Regions from separate parts of the Kitasatospora sp. NPDC048540 genome, predicted to be linked through region 2. Evidence: riboswitches for the same ligand, from Rfam matches in the RefSeq annotation. Region 2 holds a riboswitch; each other region holds the start of a gene.

Region 1 (4,532 bases), on a different contig from region 2:
GATGTGCAGCTGGCCGCGGGCGGCGCGGGTCTCGCCGTACGCGCTGTGCTGCCCGAACTCCTCGGCCAGCTCGCTGGAGCGCTCGTAGGCGGTCAGCATGATGCGCTCGGCGATCAGCGTCGACAGCTGCTTGGCCTCGGCCGAGTCGAAGTCGATCCGCAGCTTGAAGAAGACGTCCTGCAGGCCCATCACGCCCAGGCCCACCGGGCGCCAGCGCGAGTTGGAGTTCCCGGCCTCGGGGGTCGGGTAGAAGTTGATGTCGATGACCCGGTCGAGGAAGGTCACGGCGGTGCGCACGGTGGCGTCCAGCCGGTCCCAGTCCATCGCGCCCGTGAGGTCGGCGACGGTGGCGCCGTCGGCCACGTGGGCACCGAGGTTGACCGAGCCCAGGTTGCAGACCGCGGTCTCGGAGTCGTCGGTGACCTCCAGGATCTCGGTGCACAGGTTGGAGGAGTGCACCGTGCGGCCGGGCAGCGCGGTCTGGTTGGCGGCGCGGTTGGAGGCGTCCTTGAAGGTCATCCAGCCGTTGCCGGTCTGCGCCAGGGTGCGCATCATCCGGGCGTACAGGGTCTGCGCGGGGATGGTGCGCACGGCCTTGCCGGCCTGCTCGGCCTTCAGGTACGCCTCGTCGAAGTCGGCGCCCCACAGGTCGACCAGCTCGGGCACGTCGGCCGGGGAGAACAGCGACCAGTCGGCGTTGGCGTTCACCCGGCGCATGAACTCGTCCGGGATCCAGTGCGCCAGGTTCAGGTTGTGGGTCCGGCGGGCCTCCTCGCCGGTGTTGTCGCGGAGCTCCAGGAACTCCTCGATGTCGGCGTGCCAGGTCTCCAGGTAGACACAGGCGGCGCCCTTGCGCCGGCCGCCCTGGTTGACCGCGGCGACCGAGGAGTCCAGGGTGCGCAGGAACGGCACGATGCCGTTGGACTTGCCGTTGGTGCCCCGGATCAGGCTGCCGCGCGAGCGGATCCGGCTGTAGGACAGGCCGATGCCGCCGGCGTGCTTGGACAGCCGGGCGATCTGCGCGTAGCGCGAGTAGATCGAGTCCAGGTTGTCCAGCGGCGAGTCCAGCAGGTAGCAGCTGGACATCTGCGGGTGCTTGGTGCCGGAGTTGAACAGGGTCGGCGAGGACGGCAGGTAGGAGAGCGCGCTCATCAGCGCGTACAGCTCCGCGACCTCGCGCACCGCCTGCTCGCCGTCGCCCACGGCGAGGCCCGCCGCCACCCGGAGCAGGAAGTGCTGCGGGGTCTCGATCACCTTGCGGGTGATCGGGTGGCGCAGCAGGTAGCGGGACTGCACGGTGCGCAGGCCGAAGTACTCGAAGCGGTCGTCGCCGCGCTCGTCGATCAGGGCGTCGAAGGCGTCCGCGTGCTTGGCCACGAAGTCCGCGGTGGTGTCGCCGATCAGGCCCTCGGCGTGGCCGACGGCGATCGAGGCGGCGAACGACACGGCGCCCTGGCCGACGGCCTCGTCCGAGATCTCCAGCGCCAGCAGCCGGGCGGCGAGCTTGGAGTACTGCGGGTCCTCGGCGATCATCGACGCGGCGGCCTCCACGGCCAGTCCACGCAGCTCCGCGAAGTCGGAGCCGGCGTGGCGGCCGCGCAGCGCGGCGGCGGCGACGTGGCCGGGGTCCACCTGAGGAAGGTCGGCGCTGCGGTCGGTGAGCAGGCGCAGCAGCGCGGCACCGGGATCAGCGTCGGCGGTGGTGGTGGCACCACCCGGCCGGAGGCTGGGGGAGGAACCCTGGGACGGCAGGGCGACTGAGGCGGCGACGGTCAAGGCGCACTCTCTCCTGTGGCGGCGGCGGACGAGATCGGCCGGACCGTTTCAGGCAGGGCGGAGCGGCACGCCGAATCACCAGGCGTGCGTGGTCCCACCCCGGCCCACCCGCGAGGCCCGGACAAGTACTGCGGTGCTGCAAGGCATCTGCGGGGAAGCCGTGTGGCACGCCGTCGGCAGGTCTCGGACTCGCGGGTCAGGGTGTTGCGAAGCCCGCTCACCGTTGCGGGGCAGTCCCGGACTCCCACCGGGTTCCCCTGCGTCGACAGCGAGAGCGAGCATACATGTTGTGGGCGGGGTCAGGATGCGCCACCAGATGTAGTGCCGCGTGTCGTGGTCGCTCGACTGCGTTGCGCCACGGGGTGAGCCGTCAGAATGTGATCGAATAGACGATCACATCAATGCCGGGGGCCGGCTCCCAGTCCCGCTCGGGGCTCCGCCGGAACCCCAGCCGTTCGTAGACGCGGTGTGCCGCGGTCATCGCCGGACGGGTGGAGAACGCCATCCCGGTCAGCCCCAGCTCCCGGCTGCGGGCCATCGCGGCCCGTACCAGCGCGCTCCCGGCGCCCCGGCCGCGGGCCGCCCGGGCCACCGCCAGCATCCGGATCTCGCCCTCGTGCGGCGCCGCGATGTCGGCCCACGGATTGCCGCCCGGGGCGAAGGTCACACTGCCGAGCACGGCTCCGCCGGCCGGGTCGACGGCGACGAGGAGCTCGGCCTCCTCGGCGCGGCGCCGGGTGTCCCGCAGGAGCTCGGGATAGGGCCCGTCCGGGCGGCTGTAGCCCTCGCCGACGTAGACCTCGACCGAGAGGGCTCCGGCGGCGTCCAGGTCCTCGGGGAGGGCCCGGCGGATGACGAGGTCGGGGGCGGTGTCCATGCCACCAGTCTGCCGGGGCCGCGGTCGGCGGCGGCAGCCAGGGTGGTGGCGAGCCGGGTGGTGAACGGCGGCGCGGCCGGGGGCGGGCTGGTGGTCGCGGCGCCCGCGCCCGCCGCGGCGCCGTGCAGCCGGTCCGGCCCGCCGGGGTCGGCCGGGTAGCCGCCGGGGCGGTGCCAGTTGTCCCGGCCGTGCCGGGAGGTGCGTTCCAGGTCGCGGCCGACCAGCAGGCCGAGCAGGCCGAAGCCCCCGACCGCGGCGGCCAGGGCGAGCACGCCCATCGATGCCGAAGAGTCCATGTCCTCCACTCTCGCGACACCCGGGCGCGGCCACGAGTGGCAGAAAAGACCACTTGCCTCGAAAAGCTGCCACCGGCATCCTGGGACCATGCTGAGCAACGTCGTCACCGTGGTGCTGGAGGAGATCCACCCCTTCGAACTGGGCGTCGCCTGCGAGGTCTTCGGCCTCGACCGCAGCGACGACGGCCTGCCGGTCTACGACTTCGCGCTGGCCTCGGCCCGCCCCGGACCACTGCGCACCCACGCCGGCTTCAGCGTGGACGTCCCCCACGGCGTGGAGCGGATCGCCGGGGCCGACCTGGTGATCGCCGCCGCCACCGGAATCCGGGACGAGTACCCGGCCCCGCTGATCGAGGCCCTGCGGGCCGCCGTGGCGCGCGGCGCCCGGGTGCTGTCGATCTGCAACGGAACCTTCCTGCTCGGCGCGGCCGGCCTGCTCGACGGCCGCCGCTGCACCACCCACTGGCGCCACTCCGACCTGCTCGCCGAACGCTTCCCGCTCACCACCGTCGAGCCCGACGTGCTCTACGTCGACGAGGACCCGGTGATCACCGCGGCCGGCACCGCCTCCGGCATCGACGCCTGCCTGCACCTGGTCCGCAAGCTCCAGGGACCCGAGGTGGCCCGCGGGATCGCCCGCCGGATGGTGGTCGCCCCGCACCGCGAGGGCGGCCAGGCGCAGTTCGTCGCCCGCCCGCTGCCCGCCGAGGACGGCGAGTCACTGGGCGGCCTGCTGGAGTGGCTGCGCCACCACCTGGACCGCGAGCTCACCGTGGAGCAGCTGGCCGCCCGCGCCCACATGTCGCCGCGCACCTTCGCCCGCCGCTTCCAGCAGGAGACCGGCACCACCCCGCACCGCTGGCTGACCGGCCAGCGGGTGCTGCTGGCCCAGCGACTGCTGGAGGCCACCGGCGAGCCGGTGGACGCGGTCGCGGCGCGCTGCGGCTTCGGCAACGCGGCCACCCTGCGCCACCACTTCGGCCGCCGGCTCGGCACCACCCCGCAGGCCTACCGGCGGGCGTTCGGCGGGACGCCGGCGCAGCAGCGGGCCCAGAGCCCGGTCTGACGCTCCGCGTCGGACCGGCCCGCGGCTCAGCCGGCCGGCTGATCGGGAGCCCGGTCCAGGTGGCCGGTGTCGTTCCAGCCGGCCGGCACCAGCCGGCCGTGCTCGGCCCGCCAGCGGCTGGCCGAGCAGTTGCGGACCGGCTCCAGGGCGAGCAGCTGCTGCTCGGTGAGGCGGTCCAGGATGTAGCGCAGCATCAGGACGGTGCAGTCGTGGGCGACCACCAGCACCGGCCGGCCGTCCTCCTCCCGGGCCAGGTCGGCCAGCAGGCTGCGCATCCGCAGTGCCACGTCCAGCCAGCTCTCGCCGCCCGGCGGCCGGTAGTGCAGCTCGCCCATCCGGCGGCGGCGGGCGGCCTCGGCGGGGTGCTCCTTGTCGATGGCGGCCTTGGTGAGCATCTCCAGGATGCCCAGCTCGCGGTCGCGCAGCCGCTCGTCCTGCCGCACCTCGGTGGTGACCGGCACCGCGCCGAGGCCGCCGGCCTGGGCGAGCGCGATCCGGGTGGTCTCGGTGGTGCGCA
Region 2 (4,532 bases):
GCACGCCGCGGTACGCGAGGGCGCGGAGGCCGACCGCGCGCGCCGGGCACGCGGTCCGGTGCCCGACCACGCGTACCCCCGGCCCGGCTGCCGCCGGACCTACGAGCTGGCGGATGCTCAACTGCCGTAGCGCAGCGAGACGGTGTCGCCGATGTTGATGACCGTCGCCCGGGTCGCGGCGGTGGCAGCGGCACCGTCCAGGCTCACCTTCCAGGACGAACCACCGCTGTTGGCGGTTGAGTTGACCGCGGTGACGGTACCGCTGCCGGTGGGCGGGGTGACCGAGGTGACGCAGCCGCTCGGGGTCGCGGTGGCGGCGGCGTCAAGGACGGCGCCCAGCGTGGTGGTGGCGCCGGTCGGGGTGACGGTGACGGCGCAGACCTTCAGTGCGCCGGCGGTGCCGTTGTCGACGATCAGCGCGAGGCGGGCGGCCGTCCCGGCGGTGAAGGCTCCGGTGGCGGCCCAGGTCGGGGTGCCTGCGGTGACCGGCGTGGGCGGGGCGGCGGTGAAACCGGCGCCCGCGACGGCGCGCAGCCCGTCCACGGAGGCGTAGGCGGAGGGCGCGGTGTCGGTGGGCAGGTACTTGAAGCCGCCGCCGGGCTTGAACTGCTGGGCGATCAGGAAGTCGATCGGGGTCTTGCCGCTGCCGCTGGTGAAGTCGGCGCCCTGGGGGTTGATGCCGCAGGCGTTGAGGCCGGAGACGGCCCAGCCGTTGGAGTCGGTGTTGGCGCCGAACATGGAGTTGAAGGCGCCGGAGGGGACGAGTTTGCCCTTGAGGAAGTTCTTGGCGGCGACGATCGCCGCGTCGGTGCCGGGCACGCCGCTGCTGCACAGTGAGGCCATCGCGGCGCCGGTCATGTCGATGTCGCTGCCCTGGGCGAGCGCGGTCGGGTTGCCGGCGGCCTTGCCGTAGTTCCAGCCGCCGTCGTTGTGCTGGTTGGCGCGCACCGCGGTCACGGTGGCGTCGATCAGGGCCTGCGGCACGCGCTGGGCCCCCGCCTGGGTGCGGGCTCCGCCGAGCGCGAGCAGGCCGAAGACGGTGCCGTTGAAGTTGGCGGACGGGCCGTAGTAGCCGGGTTCGGCGCTCTGCCAGTACGCGGCGAGGTCGGCGATCAGGTTGCGGCCCGGGCCGGCCCGGGCCGGGTCGATACCGGCCGCGTAGGCGTTGAGGACGGCGCGTTCGTAGTCGGTGACGACGGGCGAGGCGCTGGGCCAGGAGGCCGCGGCGAGCTGGTTGCGGTAGACGGTGCGGGCGTTCTTGGTGGTGTCGCCGCCGGGGGTGACGTCGACGGCGGCCGTCCCGGCGGCCGCGAGGGCGCTGAACGCCCACTCGTCGGACAGCCCGCCGCCGGTGACGTAGCTGCCGTCCGAGCCCTGCAGCGACTTGAGGTAGGTGACGCCGGTGCTCCTGGAGGTGGCGATCTGGGCCGGGGAGGCGGTGGCGCCGGCCGGGACGGCGGACACCAGCAGGGCGCCGGCCGCCAGGGCGACGACGGTGACGGAGGAGGGGCGGAGGGGCACGGTCGGGCTCCTTGGGTGGGGGCGTCGACCCGCGCCGGTCCGGTGTCCCCGCGGGGGAGCACGACAGCTGGGGCGGCCGCCGCCCGGATCGCGTGGGCTGGCTCTCGCTCGTGGTGCGCGGCCGGGCGGGCATTCGGGCTCGGGGCGTCGATCCGCCCCACACCGCTGCGCGTCAGCCCCGGATTCGCACCGGGTTCCCCCACACGGCCACCGGGGACGCTACCGCACCTCACGGGTGGTCAGGAGGTGGGGAAGGCGACATGACGCCTCGTTGACTCCCCGCTCGGCCGCATGGTCTGATGAACCGGTTTTTTACCCTCGGCAGTCAGGGGAAGCCGGTCCGATTCCGGCGCTGACCCGCAACCGTGGACCCGTCGCCGAGCGGCGGGTGAGCCGGAATGCCTGCGCCGAGGGGCTTGGTCAGCAACACGTGCGTCGTCGCGGACTACGACGCGGTCCGGATCGGCTCCCCTGCCCGGGACCCGGTCGGCTGCGCCGTCGTTACCCCGCCTCGACCGATCAGGGAGTCGCCGGTGAGGGTCAGCAGCACGCGTACGGGGCACAGAGGCCGGGGTCCGGCCTCCCTCCTGCTCGCCACCGCCATCGCGATCACCGCGGGCGGCGCCGTGATGATCGGCCACCCCGACCGTGCCGCCGCCGACCCGATCGAGGAGTGCACGGCCACCACCGGCGCCGTGGTCGCCGTCGACTTCACCCACTGGGGCGGCAGCGTGGTGCGCGGCTGCGACGCCCACCCCACCACCAGCATGAACCTGCTGCACAACGCCGGGTTCACCACCACCGGAACCGAACACGACGGACCCGCCTTCATCTGCCGCCTCGGCAGCGGCACTTTCGGCAACGGCGTCCAGTACCCGACCCCCGCCGAGGAACCCTGCGTCAACACCCCGCAGGCGACGGCGTACTGGTCGTACTGGACCGCCGAGCCCGGCCAGGACACCTGGTCCTACAGCCAGTTCGGCGCCGGCACCCAGAAGCCGAAGCCGGGCGAGGTCGAGGCCTGGGTGTACGGCGGCACCGACGTCGGCGGCAGCAGCGGCGTGCCCGCCTTCACCCCGGACTCGGTCCGGGCGAAGAACGCCGCTAGCCCCTCACCGTCCGACGCCGCATCGGCCTCGGCCTCGGCATCCGCCTCCACTAGCCCGACCGTCGCGCCGCCCGCCACCGGCGACCCCGCGGCCGCGGCAGCCTGGCTCGCCGGGCAGCTCGTCCACGGCGACCACATGGAGAACTGGGCCTTCGAGGGCCCCGACTACCCCCGCACCTCGCTCACGGCCCTCGCCCTCGCCGCGGCCGGCACCCAGGACCCGGCCCTGCGCAAGGTCGTCGCCTTCCTGGAGGCGCACACCGACGCCTTCCTCCTCCCCGACGGCCCGAACGGCAGGCCCGGCTCCCGCGCCGCCGCCCTGCTCGCCCTCGTCGCCGAGAGCACCGGCGGCAACCCCCGCGCGTTCGGCGGCCACGACCTGCTCGCCGCGCTGACCGACCACGTCTGCACCGCGGCCGGCGAGGACGGCAAGTGCACCGCCGCGGGCGACTTCCTCGGCGCCGCCTCGCCCTGGGTGCAGGCCCTCGGCGTGATCGCCCTGCTGCGCGGCGACGTCACCCCGCCCGCCGCCACGCTCGCGCGGTTCGACGCCCTGCGGTGCGCCGACGGCGGCATCGCCGGCGCCATGATCGTGCCCGGCGAGAACTGCGAATCCGACCCGTCCAACACGGCGCTCACCGTACTGGCCCTGCGCAAGGCCGGCAGCGCCGACCCGACCGCGCAGAAGGCCGCCGACCGGCTCGCCGCGAGCCAGCAGGCCGACGGCTCCTACCTCCCGTACGCCGGTGCCCCCGGCGGCGACACCGCCAGCACCGCGGGCGCGGCCCAGGGGCTCAAGGCCACCGGCCGCACCGCCGAGCAGGCCGCCGCCAAGTCCTGGCTCGCCGCCCGCCAGAACAAGGACGGCGGCTTCGGCCCCGACGAGGGGACCACCGACTCGGACCCGGCCGCCACCGAGCAGGCCATCCTCGCCCTCACCGGCACCGACCCGGCGAGCGTCACCCACGACCTCGGCTCCGCCACGCAGCCCCCGAAGCCAGGCAAGGCACCCGACCTGGCCAAGGGCAGCGCCTATCTGACCGCCCCGGCCAACCTGATCGACGGCCACTACTACGAGGCCTTCCCGACCTTCGCCGACTTCGGCCTCACCATCGACGGCGCCTACGCGCTCGCCGCCACCGGGACCGACGACGCCGCCCTGCGCAAGATCGTCGACTTCCTGGACCAGCAGGGCAAGGACGCCAACGACCGCACCGTCAACGACTGGACCGGGGTCGGCACCGAGTTCGCGGGCGGCGGCTCGATCGGCAAGGAGGCGCTGCTCGCCGAGGTGGTCGGCCGCGATCCGCGCGCGTTCGGCGGCCACGACCTGATCGCCGCGCTCGCCCGGGCCGTCTGCGCGCACGCCGACGTCGACAACGGCTGCGCCGCTCCGGGCAACTACCTCTGGGCGACCTCGGTGTTCTCCCAGTCCCTGGGTGTGATGGCCCAGGTGCGGGCCGGGGACGCCGAGCACGCCGCCGCGCCGATCACCTACCTGAAGAGCCTTCAGACCGCCAACGGCTCCTGGCCCAGCCTCATCCCCGCTGCCGGCGACTCCGACGTGGACAGCACCGCGATGGCCGTGATGGCCCTCGCACTCGTCCCGGGCGACGAGGCGGCGCAGGCCGTCGACAAGGGTCTCGCGTGGCTCGCCGCCCAGCAGCAGCCGGACGGCGGCTTCCCCGGCGCGGCCGGCGACTCCACCAACTCGGCCGCCCTCGCCGTCCAGGGCATGACCCTTCGGCAGAGCACCTACGCCGGGCGGATCGCCAAGGCGGTCGAGTTCCTGGCCGGACAGCAGAACGCCGACGGCGGGTTCGACGTCGCCACCGCCGGCCAGCAGGGCTCCGACGTCCGTGCCTCCACCCAGGCGCTCGGCGGCGCCACCGGCATCTCGTTC
Region 3 (4,532 bases), on a different contig from region 2:
GAGGAACGGCACATGGAACAGGCCGACCAGCGCCGCGACCGTACCTCCGGCGAGCAGCGCCCCGGCGCCCGCGAGCACCACCGACGCCTGGCGGGGCGCCAGCAGCGCCGCCAGCCGGCGCACGGCCGGCGCCGCGCACCAGGGGAGTGCCAGTGCCAGCCCGACCGGCACCAGGGCGAGGATCACCGGTCGTCCCCGGCGTCCAGCAGCAGGCGGCGCAGCAGGTCCTCGTCGTCCTCGGAGAGCGAGGAGACGAAGCGCTTCAGCACCAGGTCGCGCTGCGGCTCCCGCTCCAGCTCCCGGCGCATCCGGCCCGCGGCCAGCCCGGCGGCGTCGTCCGCGGGCGAGTATGCGAACCCGCGCCCGGAGCGGATCCGCACCACTGTCCCCTTCTCGCACAGCCGGGTCAGGATGGTCGTCACCGTCGTCCTCGCCAGGCCCCGGCCGATTGCGCTGTTCACCTCCACCGGCGTCAACGGCCCGGAAGCCGACCACAGGACCGCCAGGACCTCGGCGACGAGCTCGCCGTGCGGGCGCCTCTCCCCGGCCTCGTCCACCGTCACACTCCCGTTCTCCACCCGCACCCGGCACCTCGGCCCGGTCTGCACCTCAAGGTCGCCTCATCATCCCACTGCCCGGGAGGGGCAGGTCGGGCGCTGCGGGGTTACGGCGGGATGCGGGGCCGCCCGACGGGCCCGCAGGCGCGATGCTGGAGCATTGTGTTAGCAGTTGCAAGTAACACGCAATAGTGTGGGGCCGGCACCACCGTCACCGTTGAAAGGAACTGTGTCCCGATGGGCGCGTACTCACTTCCCGATCTGCCGTACGACTACTCCGCGCTCGAGGCGGCGATGACCGCCGAGATCCTGGAGCTGCACCACTCCAAGCACCACGCGGCCTACGTCAAGGGCGCCAACGACACCCTTGAGCAGCTGGCCGAGGCCCGCGACAAGGAGCAGTTCGGCGGCCTGGTGGGCCTGCAGAAGACGCTGGCGTTCCACCTGTCGGGCCACGTGCTGCACTCGCTGTTCTGGGAGAACCTCTCCCCGGACGGCGGTGACCGTCCCGACGGTGAGCTGGGCACCGCGATCGAGGAGCACTTCGGCGGCTTCGAGGCGTTCAGGAAGCAGCTCACCACCGCCACCGTCGGCGTCCAGGGCTCGGGTTGGGGCATCCTGTCCTGGGAGCCGCTCGGCAAGCGCCTGATCGTCGAGCAGGTCTACGACCACCACGGCAACGTCGGCCAGGGCACCACCCCGCTGCTGGCCTTCGACGCCTGGGAGCACGCCTACTACCTGCAGTACCGGAACGTCCGCCCGGACTACGTCACCAAGCTCTGGGACGTCGTCAACTGGAACGACGTCGCCGCCCGGTTCGCCGCCGCCAAGAACGCCTGACGGACCGTCCGCCGGGGCGCCCGCTCGCACCGGGCGCCCCGGCCGGGGCGTCGCCTCGTACGGCGGAGCCGGCCGTCAGGACCGGAAGGCGGCCTCGGTCTGGGCGGTGTCCTCGGTGCCGCGGTAGTAGACGATCTTCCCGTCGCGGAAGGTGAAACGGTGGTGCAGGTCCATCGCCAGGACCCGGCCGCTGGCCCGGTGTTCGGCCCGCATCCGCACCACGCTCAGGACGTCGCTGTCGTTCGCGGCCAAGGACACCGGGATGAACTCCTGCACCGCCATGGTCGAACCGAACTGCTCGAAGAATTCGGCCACTTCGGCCTTCCCGTGCCGCACGCCGTACCAGGGGGCCGCGGTCGACGTGGTCTCCGAGGCCCAGTCGACGTCGTCGTCCAGTCTGGCCAGGATCCCCGGCAGGTCGCCGCTGCCGAAGGCCTCGTAGACCGATCTGATCGTCTCGATCATGCTCTGCTCGTTCACCGGACACCTCACCTCGGTCGGGGCCGCCGTCTCGTTCCATGCTAGGAGCGAGGACGTCCCCGCCGCCTTCCGGCGCCGGCCGTGCCGCACGGCGTCCCGCAGGGTGCTCGTCACGGGCCCTGCCCGGTGGTTCTGATCTGCGGCGACGACCGTAGAGTGGCCTGCGCAGCTGGTTCGCCCTGTCCGCCAGGCAGGCGCGTCGCAAGAGGGAACCCGGTGGGAATCCGGGACTGCCCCGCAGCGGTGAGCGGGAACGACCGCCGTCATACGCACTGGGCCCGTAGCGGGCCCGGGAAGCGACGGCCAGTAGGTGTCCGCCCTTCACAGGGCTGGGCGCGCCCGCGAGTCCGAAGACCTGCCGCTGCCCGTGGACCGCAGTGGTCCGCGGTCTCACCGGACCCCGAGGGCGGGTCGGCGGCAGGGAGGGACGGCGATCCCGTACCTCCTGCTCCTTCGCGCACCCGGGGCTCACGAACTCGCGAAGGAGAGTTCCGTGAAGCAGCCCTACCACCGGCGTGCCACCAGGGCCGCGACCGCCGTCGCGCCGACGGGCGGCGGGGTGATGGCGCCGTGACGATGCCCCCTGCCGTCTCCCGGACGCCGGCCGACTCGGCGGTCACCCTCGCGCACATCATGAGCGAGCACGACACCAACCTCTACGGGACGGTGCACGGCGGTGTGGTGATGAAGCTGATCGACGACGCCGCGGCCGCTGCCGCCGGCCGGCACGCCGGCGTGCCCGCGGTCACCGTCTCGGTGGAGGAGATGTCCTTCCTCGCGCCGGTCCGGGCCGGTGACCTCCTGACGGTCCGTGCCCGGGTCGACCACGCCGGCCGGACCTCCATGGACGTCTCGGTGGTGGTGACGGCCGAACGCTGGAACCTCACCGGGCCGGTGACCAGGGTGGCGACGGCTCAGCTGGTCTTCGTCGCCGTCGACGCGGACGGGCAGCCGCACCGGGTACCGGTCCTGCTGCCGGAGGGCGCCGCCGAACAGCGCCGCGAACGCCTGGCCCGCGAGCGCCGCACCCGGCGGATGAGGAACGCCGCCGACTGACCCCCGCCACCTGCCCGGGCCGCCAGATCCGCGCGGCGGCCCGGGCCCGGTCGCTGTATCCTGGCCCGCGCCCGGCCGGATGATCATGGAGGAAGCATGGCGAAGTTCAGAGTGACGGTCAGTCTCCCCCCGGACGCCGTGGAGGATCCGGTCTCCGCCATCGCCACCGCCATGCGTCCGTTCGACCAGAACATCGACCCGGCTACCAGGGAGGACGGGTACAACCCGCAGGGTGAATGGGACGGGTGGCAGATATCCAGCTACGACAACCTGGTCGTCCGGCCCGAGTACGCGGGGGATGCCCGGCTCGTCCACCGGCCGACCGGGCCAAGCGCGAGCACCTCGCCCAGCCCCTGGTCCAGGCGCTCGCCCAGTACGCGATCGGGGGCGGCGACCGGCACTACCCGAACAGCTACCTGACCCAGGACCCCGTTGCCCTCTTCGCCTGCGGCGAGCGCGATTTCGTCGAGCGTGCGGCGGCCACGGCCGTGCCCACCTACGCACTGCTGACCCTCGACGGACAGTGGGCCGACCCCTGGAACGTGCGCTCCCTCGGCACTCCCCGCCCCGAGGAGTCCGAGCCGGACGCGTACTGGCGGCTCGCCGACGCCTACCTGCGCGAGCTTCCCGAGGACGCGCTGACCGCCCAACTCCTCTGCCACTGCTGACCGGACGCCCCGGCGCGGAGCCGTCGCTACGGCTTCGGGACCGCCGGTGCGTCGCGGGCGGCCTCCGCGGCGGGGGTGCCGGTCCCGGTGGCTGGGCCGTGGGGCGGCGGGACGGCGCCGAGTTCGTCGAGCATCTCCCGGGTGAAGCCGAAGTAGTAGGTGGCCAGCAGGCCGGTGGTGTATCCGGTCGCCAGGCCCGCGGCGTAGACGGCCGCGCTCACCAGGAACCCGCGTGAGCCGGTCAGCAGGGGGAAGAGCGCCCAGCCGGAGGGCCCGATGGCGGTCGCGCCGACGGTGGCACCGAGCTGCCCCAGCAGCCCGACGACGGCCCCGCCGCAGGCTCCGCCGAGACAGGCCGTGACGAACGGGCGCCCGAGCGGGAGCGACACCCCGTAGATCAGCGGCTCGCCGACGCCGAGCAGGCCCGCCGGGAGCGCGGACCTGATGGTCGCCCTGACCGAGGTGTTGCCCCGCAGCCGCAGGAGGACGGCCACTGCGCAGCCGACCTGCCCGGCCCCGGCCATGGCGAGGATCGGCAGCAGCTCGGTGGAGCCGTGCTGCTGGATCAGCGTGGTGTGGATCGGGATCAGCGCCTGGTGCAGGCCGAACATCACCAGGGGGAGGAACAGACCCCCGAGCAGCAGCCCCGCCAGCGCACCACCGTGGGCCAGCAGCCAGGTGGCGAGATCGCCGATCGCCGAGGAGACCTCGCCCGCCACGAACATCAGGCCGAACAGCGTCACTAGGCCGGTGACCAGCACGGTGACCGTCGGGGTGAGCAGGACGTCGAGGCCGTCGGGCATCACCCGCCGGGTCCACCGTTCGACCTGCACCGCCAGCAGGGCGGCGGCGAGCGCCCCGATCACCCCGCCCCGGCCCGGTACGAGCTGGTGGCCGAGCACCTCCACCTTGGAGACCCCCGCGTACACGA
Region 4 (4,532 bases), on a different contig from region 2:
CCGTGCGCATCGCGCTGGTGCCCCACAGCGACAGGCCGACCGACGGCGGGTAGGCGCCGTCGTTGTCCGCTAGGTAGCGCTCGACCAGCGAGGCGGCCAGCGCCTGCCCGGTCTCCCAGGCCAGCCGGCTCGGGACGGCCTTCGGGTCGACCGAGTAGAAGTTGCGGCCGGTCGGCAGCACGTTGACCAGGCCGCGCAGCGGCGAGCCGGACGGGCCGGCCGGCACGAAGCCGCCGTTCAGCGCGTGCAGCACCGCGTCCAGCTCGTCGGTGGTGGCGGCGAGCCGGGGCACCACCTGGCGGGCGGCGAAGTCCAGCACGTCACGGACCGCCTCCGGGTGCCCGGCGGCGACCTTCTCCACCGCCTCCGGCGCCCAGTCCTCGGCCTCCATCGCCTCGACCAGGGCGCGGGCCTGCGCCTCGGCCGCGTCGGTGGCGCCCAGGGTCAGCGCGGCCTCGTCCAGGCCGAGCGCCTCGCGCAGGCCGGGCAGCGCGGCCACCCCGCCCCAGATCTGCCGCGCCCGCAGGATCGCCAGCACGATGTTGACCCGGTCGGTACCGGCCGGCGCCTGGCCCAGCACGTGCAGCCCGTCCCGGATCTGGGCGTCCTTGACCTCGCACAGCCAGCCGTCGACGTGCAGCAGGAAGTCGTCGAAGCCGTCGTCCTCGGGCCGCTCGTCCAGGCCCAGGTCGTGGTCGAGGCGGGCGGCCTGGATCAGGGTCCAGATCTGGGCCCGGACCGCCGGCAGCTTGGCCGGGTCCATCGCCGCGATGTTGGAGTGCTCGTCCAGCAGCTGCTCCAGCCGGGCGATGTCCCCGTACGAGTCGGCGCGGGCCATCGGCGGCACCAGGTGGTCGACCAGGGTGGCGTGGGCGCGGCGCTTGGCCTGGGTGCCCTCGCCCGGGTCGTTGACCAGGAACGGGTAGATCAGCGGCAGGTCGCCGATCACCGCGTCCGGGCCGCAGTCGGCGGACAGCGCGGCCGTCTTGCCGGGCAGCCACTCGAGGTTCCCGTGCTTGCCGAGGTGGATCACGGCGTCGGCGCCGAAGCCGCCGTCCGACCGCTCGGCCGCGATCCAGCGGTAGGCGGCCAGGTAGTGGTGGCTGGGCGGCAGGTCCGGGTCGTGGTAGATCGCCACCGGGTTGGCGCCGAAACCGCGCGGCGGCTGGATCAGCACCAGCAGGTTCCCCGAGCGGATCGCGGCCAGCACGATGTCGCCGTCCGGGTTCTGCGAGCGGTCCACGTACAGCTCGCCGGGCGGCGGGCCCCAGTGCTCCTCGACCCGGCCGCGCAGGCCCTCCGGGAGGGTGGCGTACCAGCGGCGGTAGTCCGCGGCCGGGATCCGGACCGGGTTGCGGGCCAGCTGGTCCTCGGTCAGCCAGTCCTGGTCGTACCCGCCCGCCGCGATCAGCGCATGGATCAGCGCGTCACCCTCGTGTCCTCGCCCGCTCGCCTGGTCGCCCGCTCGGGGCGGGTTGGGGCGGTCCTCGGACGCGTCGTCGTCCAGACCGGGCAGACCGGTGCCCAGGTCCATGCCCTCCGCACGGAGCCGCTCCAGCAGCCGCATCGCGGAGGCCGGGGTGTCCAGGCCGACCGCGTTGCCGACCCGGGCGTGCTTGGTCGGGTACGCCGAGAGCACCAGCGCGAGCCGCCGCTCGGCGGCCGGGATGTGCCGCAGCCGGGCGTGCCGGACCGCGATCCCCGCCACCCGGGCGGCCCGCTCGGGGTCGGCCGCGTAGACGGTCAGCCCGTCCTCGTCCAGCTCCTTGAACGAGAACGGCACGGTGATCAGACGGCCGTCGAACTCCGGGACGGCGATCTGGGTGGCGGTGTCCAGCGGGGACAGGCCGTCGTCGCTGGCCTCCCAGGCCGCCCGCGACCAGGTCAGGCAGAGCGCCTGCAGGATCGGGCGGTCCAGCGCGGCCAGCGCGCCCGCGTCCCAGGCCTCCTCGTCGCCGCCGGCCTGCGCGTCGGCCGGGCGGGTGCCGCCGGCCGCCAGCACGGTGGTGACGATCGCGTCGGCGGTGCCCAGGCGCGCCAGCAGCTCCGGCTCGGCGCCGCGCAGCGAGGAGCAGTACAGCGGCAGCGCCCGCGCCCCCCGGTCCTCGATCGCCCGGCAGAGCGTCTCGACGAAGCCGGTGTTGCCGCTCATGTGGTGGGCGCGGTAGTACAGCACCGCGATCACCGGGCCCTCCGTGGTGCGGGCGGTGCGCTCCAGCGGGCCCCACTCCGGCGCGGACACGGGCGGCGCGAAGCCGTGGCCGGTCAGCAGCACGGTGTCGGACAGGAAGGCGCCCAGTTCGGCCAGGTTGGCCGGGCCGCCGTGCGCGAGGTAGGCGTGCGCCTCGGCGGCGAGCCCGGCCGGGACGGTGGACAGCTCCATCAGCTGGGCGTCCGGGGCCTGCTCGCCGGTCAGCACCACGACCGGGCGGGGGCCGGCCAGCAGCGCGTCCAGGCCCTCCTGCCAGGCCCGGCGGCCGCCGAGCAGCCGGACGATCACCAGGTCGGTGCCCTCGGTCAGCGCGGGCAGGTCCTCGACGGCCAGCCGGGCCGGGTTGCCCAGGCGGTACGGCACCGGGCCGTTCGAGGCGCGGGCGCTGAGCAGGTCGGTGTCGGAGGTCGACAGCAGCAGGATCATGCGAGGGGCCTCCCGGCCTCGTCGGCGAACGGGCGGGCGGCGCAGGACATGCGGCAGCGCACAGGTCAAGCCTTCCTCGGGGTCCGCGCCCCGTGGCGGTTCCCCCCGGCCACGCGCCGGAGGGCTGGTCTGAGGGACGGCAGGAGTTCCTGGCTCCCACGGCGGTGAACCGTGGTCACAGTGGCGGGACCGCACCGGGTTTGCACCGGTTTCCTCCCCTTGCGCCGTCGCTGGCACGGGTGGCCCGCGGGCCACCCGGGCAGCATCGTACGGGGTGCCGACCGGCTGCGGAGCTGGTCCGCGGCTGTGATCTACGAGACCGGGGCATCCGATCGGACCATCTGTATGCTCGCCGCCATGCCACCCACACCCGACGCCTCCGCGCCGGGCCCCGCCCTGCCCGACCGGGGCCGGGCCGACGCCTGCCCCGGCGCGCTGCGCCTGCACCGGGCCGACGACGGCGCGCTCGCCCGGGTCCGGGTACCCGGCGGACTGCTGACGGCCGCTCAGGCACTGGTCCTGGCCGAGGCCGCCGAGCAGCTCGGTGACGGGCAGCTGGAGACCACCTCGCGCGGCAACGTCCAACTGCGCGGCCTCGGTTCGGACGCCGGCGCCGAGCTGGGCGGGCGGCTGCGCGCGGCCGGCCTGCTGCCCTCCGACACGCACGAGCGGGTCCGCAACATCGTCGCCTCCCCGCTGGCCGGCCTCGACGGCCGCGGCCACGCCGACGTCCAGGCCTGGGTGCGCGAGCTCGACCGCCGGCTGTGCGCGAGCGACTGGGCGGCCGCGCTGAGCGGCAAGTTCCTGTTCGCGCTGGACGACGGACGCGGCGACGTGGCCGCCCTGGACGCCGATGTGACATTGATCGCAAGGCCCGGCGGCGCGGCCCTGCTGCGCCTGGGCCGGGCCGCCACCGCCCGGCCGGTACCCGCCGGCGGCGCGGTGGACGCGGCCCTCGGCGCCGCCCGCGACTTCCTGGCCGCGCTGGAGGCCGCCGGCCGTACCGCCTGGCACCTGCGCGAGGTACCCGGTCTGCTCGACCCCGGCCCGCTGGAGCTGCCCGCGCCGGCCGGGCCGCACCCGCCGGCCGGCGTGCTGCCCGGCGGTCTGTCGGTCGGCCTGCGGTTCGGCCGGGCCGACGCCGGGCAGTGGCGGCTGCTGGCCGAGGCGGCCGCGGACGGCCTGCGGGTGACGCCCTGGCGCGGCGTGGTGCTGCCCGGGGCGGCGGCCGGCTGGCTGCCCCGGCTGGCCGCGGCCGGACTGCGCACCGAACCGGGCTCGCCCTGGGAGCGGGCCAGCGCGTGCACCGGAACGCCCGGCTGCGCGAAGTCGCTGGCCGACGTGCGCGCCGACGCGGCGGCGGCCCTGGACGCGGCGGAGCAGCCGGGGGTGCCGGTGCACTGGTCCGGCTGCGGGCGGCGCTGCGGACACCCGGGCGGAACCTGGGTGGACGTGCTCGCCACGGGGCAGGGCTACCGGGTGACCCGGGGCGAGGCCTCGGTGGAAGTGACGACGCAAGAGATGGCCGAGGCGGTCGCCGAGGCCCGGAGGATGACGTGATCGAGTACGAGAAGGACGGCGCCGAGATCTACCGGCAGTCCTTTGCCACCATCCGGGCCGAGGCCGACCTGGCCGGCCTGCCCGCCGACGTGGCCCAGGTCGCGGTGCGGATGATCCACGCCTGCGGCATGACCGACCTGGTCGAGGACCTGGCGTACTCGCCGGGCGTGGTGGCCCGCGCCCGCGAGGCGCTGCGCGCCGGGGCGCCGATCCTGTGCGACGTGAACATGGTGGCCAGCGGGGTCACCCGCAAGCGGCTGCCGGCCGGCAACGAGGTGATCTGCACACTGGCCGACCCCGCGGTGCCGGAGCTGGCCGCGAAGCTGGGCAACAC

What was found. A riboswitch is a leader RNA that binds a small molecule or an ion and turns the genes downstream of it on or off. The one in region 2 is predicted to bind cobalamin.
Region 1: another riboswitch for cobalamin. It lies ahead of AB0D08_RS13405 (ribonucleoside-diphosphate reductase subunit alpha); the one in region 2 lies ahead of AB0D08_RS35390 (prenyltransferase/squalene oxidase repeat-containing protein).
Region 3: another riboswitch for cobalamin. It lies ahead of AB0D08_RS15815 (acyl-CoA thioesterase); the one in region 2 lies ahead of AB0D08_RS35390 (prenyltransferase/squalene oxidase repeat-containing protein).
Region 4: another riboswitch for cobalamin. It lies ahead of cobN (cobaltochelatase subunit CobN); the one in region 2 lies ahead of AB0D08_RS35390 (prenyltransferase/squalene oxidase repeat-containing protein).

What each region holds. Positions count from the first base shown of each region.
Region 1 covers NZ_JBEZIR010000026.1:63,521-68,052, forward strand. The annotation lists gene AB0D08_RS13405 (ribonucleoside-diphosphate reductase subunit alpha) at 1-1,674, opposite strand, end outside; cobalamin riboswitch at 1,934-2,070, opposite strand; gene AB0D08_RS13410 (GNAT family N-acetyltransferase) at 2,147-2,653, opposite strand; gene AB0D08_RS13415 (helix-turn-helix domain-containing protein) at 3,038-4,015, shown strand; gene AB0D08_RS13420 (histidine phosphatase family protein) at 4,042-4,532, opposite strand, start outside.
Region 2 covers NZ_JBEZIR010000147.1:7,646-12,177, forward strand. The annotation lists gene AB0D08_RS35380 (adenosylcobinamide amidohydrolase) at 1-130, shown strand, start outside; gene AB0D08_RS35385 (hypothetical protein) at 118-1,521, opposite strand; cobalamin riboswitch at 1,649-1,721, opposite strand; cobalamin riboswitch at 1,804-1,946, shown strand; gene AB0D08_RS35390 (prenyltransferase/squalene oxidase repeat-containing protein) at 2,055-4,532, shown strand, end outside.
Region 3 covers NZ_JBEZIR010000033.1:28,302-32,833, reverse strand. The annotation lists gene AB0D08_RS15835 (M56 family metallopeptidase) at 1-186, opposite strand, end outside; gene AB0D08_RS15830 (BlaI/MecI/CopY family transcriptional regulator) at 183-578, opposite strand; gene AB0D08_RS15825 (superoxide dismutase) at 795-1,397, shown strand; gene AB0D08_RS15820 (nuclear transport factor 2 family protein) at 1,473-1,877, opposite strand; cobalamin riboswitch at 2,081-2,234, shown strand; gene AB0D08_RS15815 (acyl-CoA thioesterase) at 2,454-2,933, shown strand; gene AB0D08_RS15810 (hypothetical protein) at 3,179-3,601, shown strand; gene AB0D08_RS15805 (PTS transporter subunit EIIC) at 3,628-4,532, opposite strand, start outside.
Region 4 covers NZ_JBEZIR010000004.1:93,297-97,828, forward strand. The annotation lists gene cobN (cobaltochelatase subunit CobN) at 1-2,638, opposite strand, end outside; cobalamin riboswitch at 2,759-2,882, opposite strand; gene AB0D08_RS03810 (hypothetical protein) at 2,996-4,198, shown strand; gene AB0D08_RS03815 (precorrin-8X methylmutase) at 4,195-4,532, shown strand, end outside.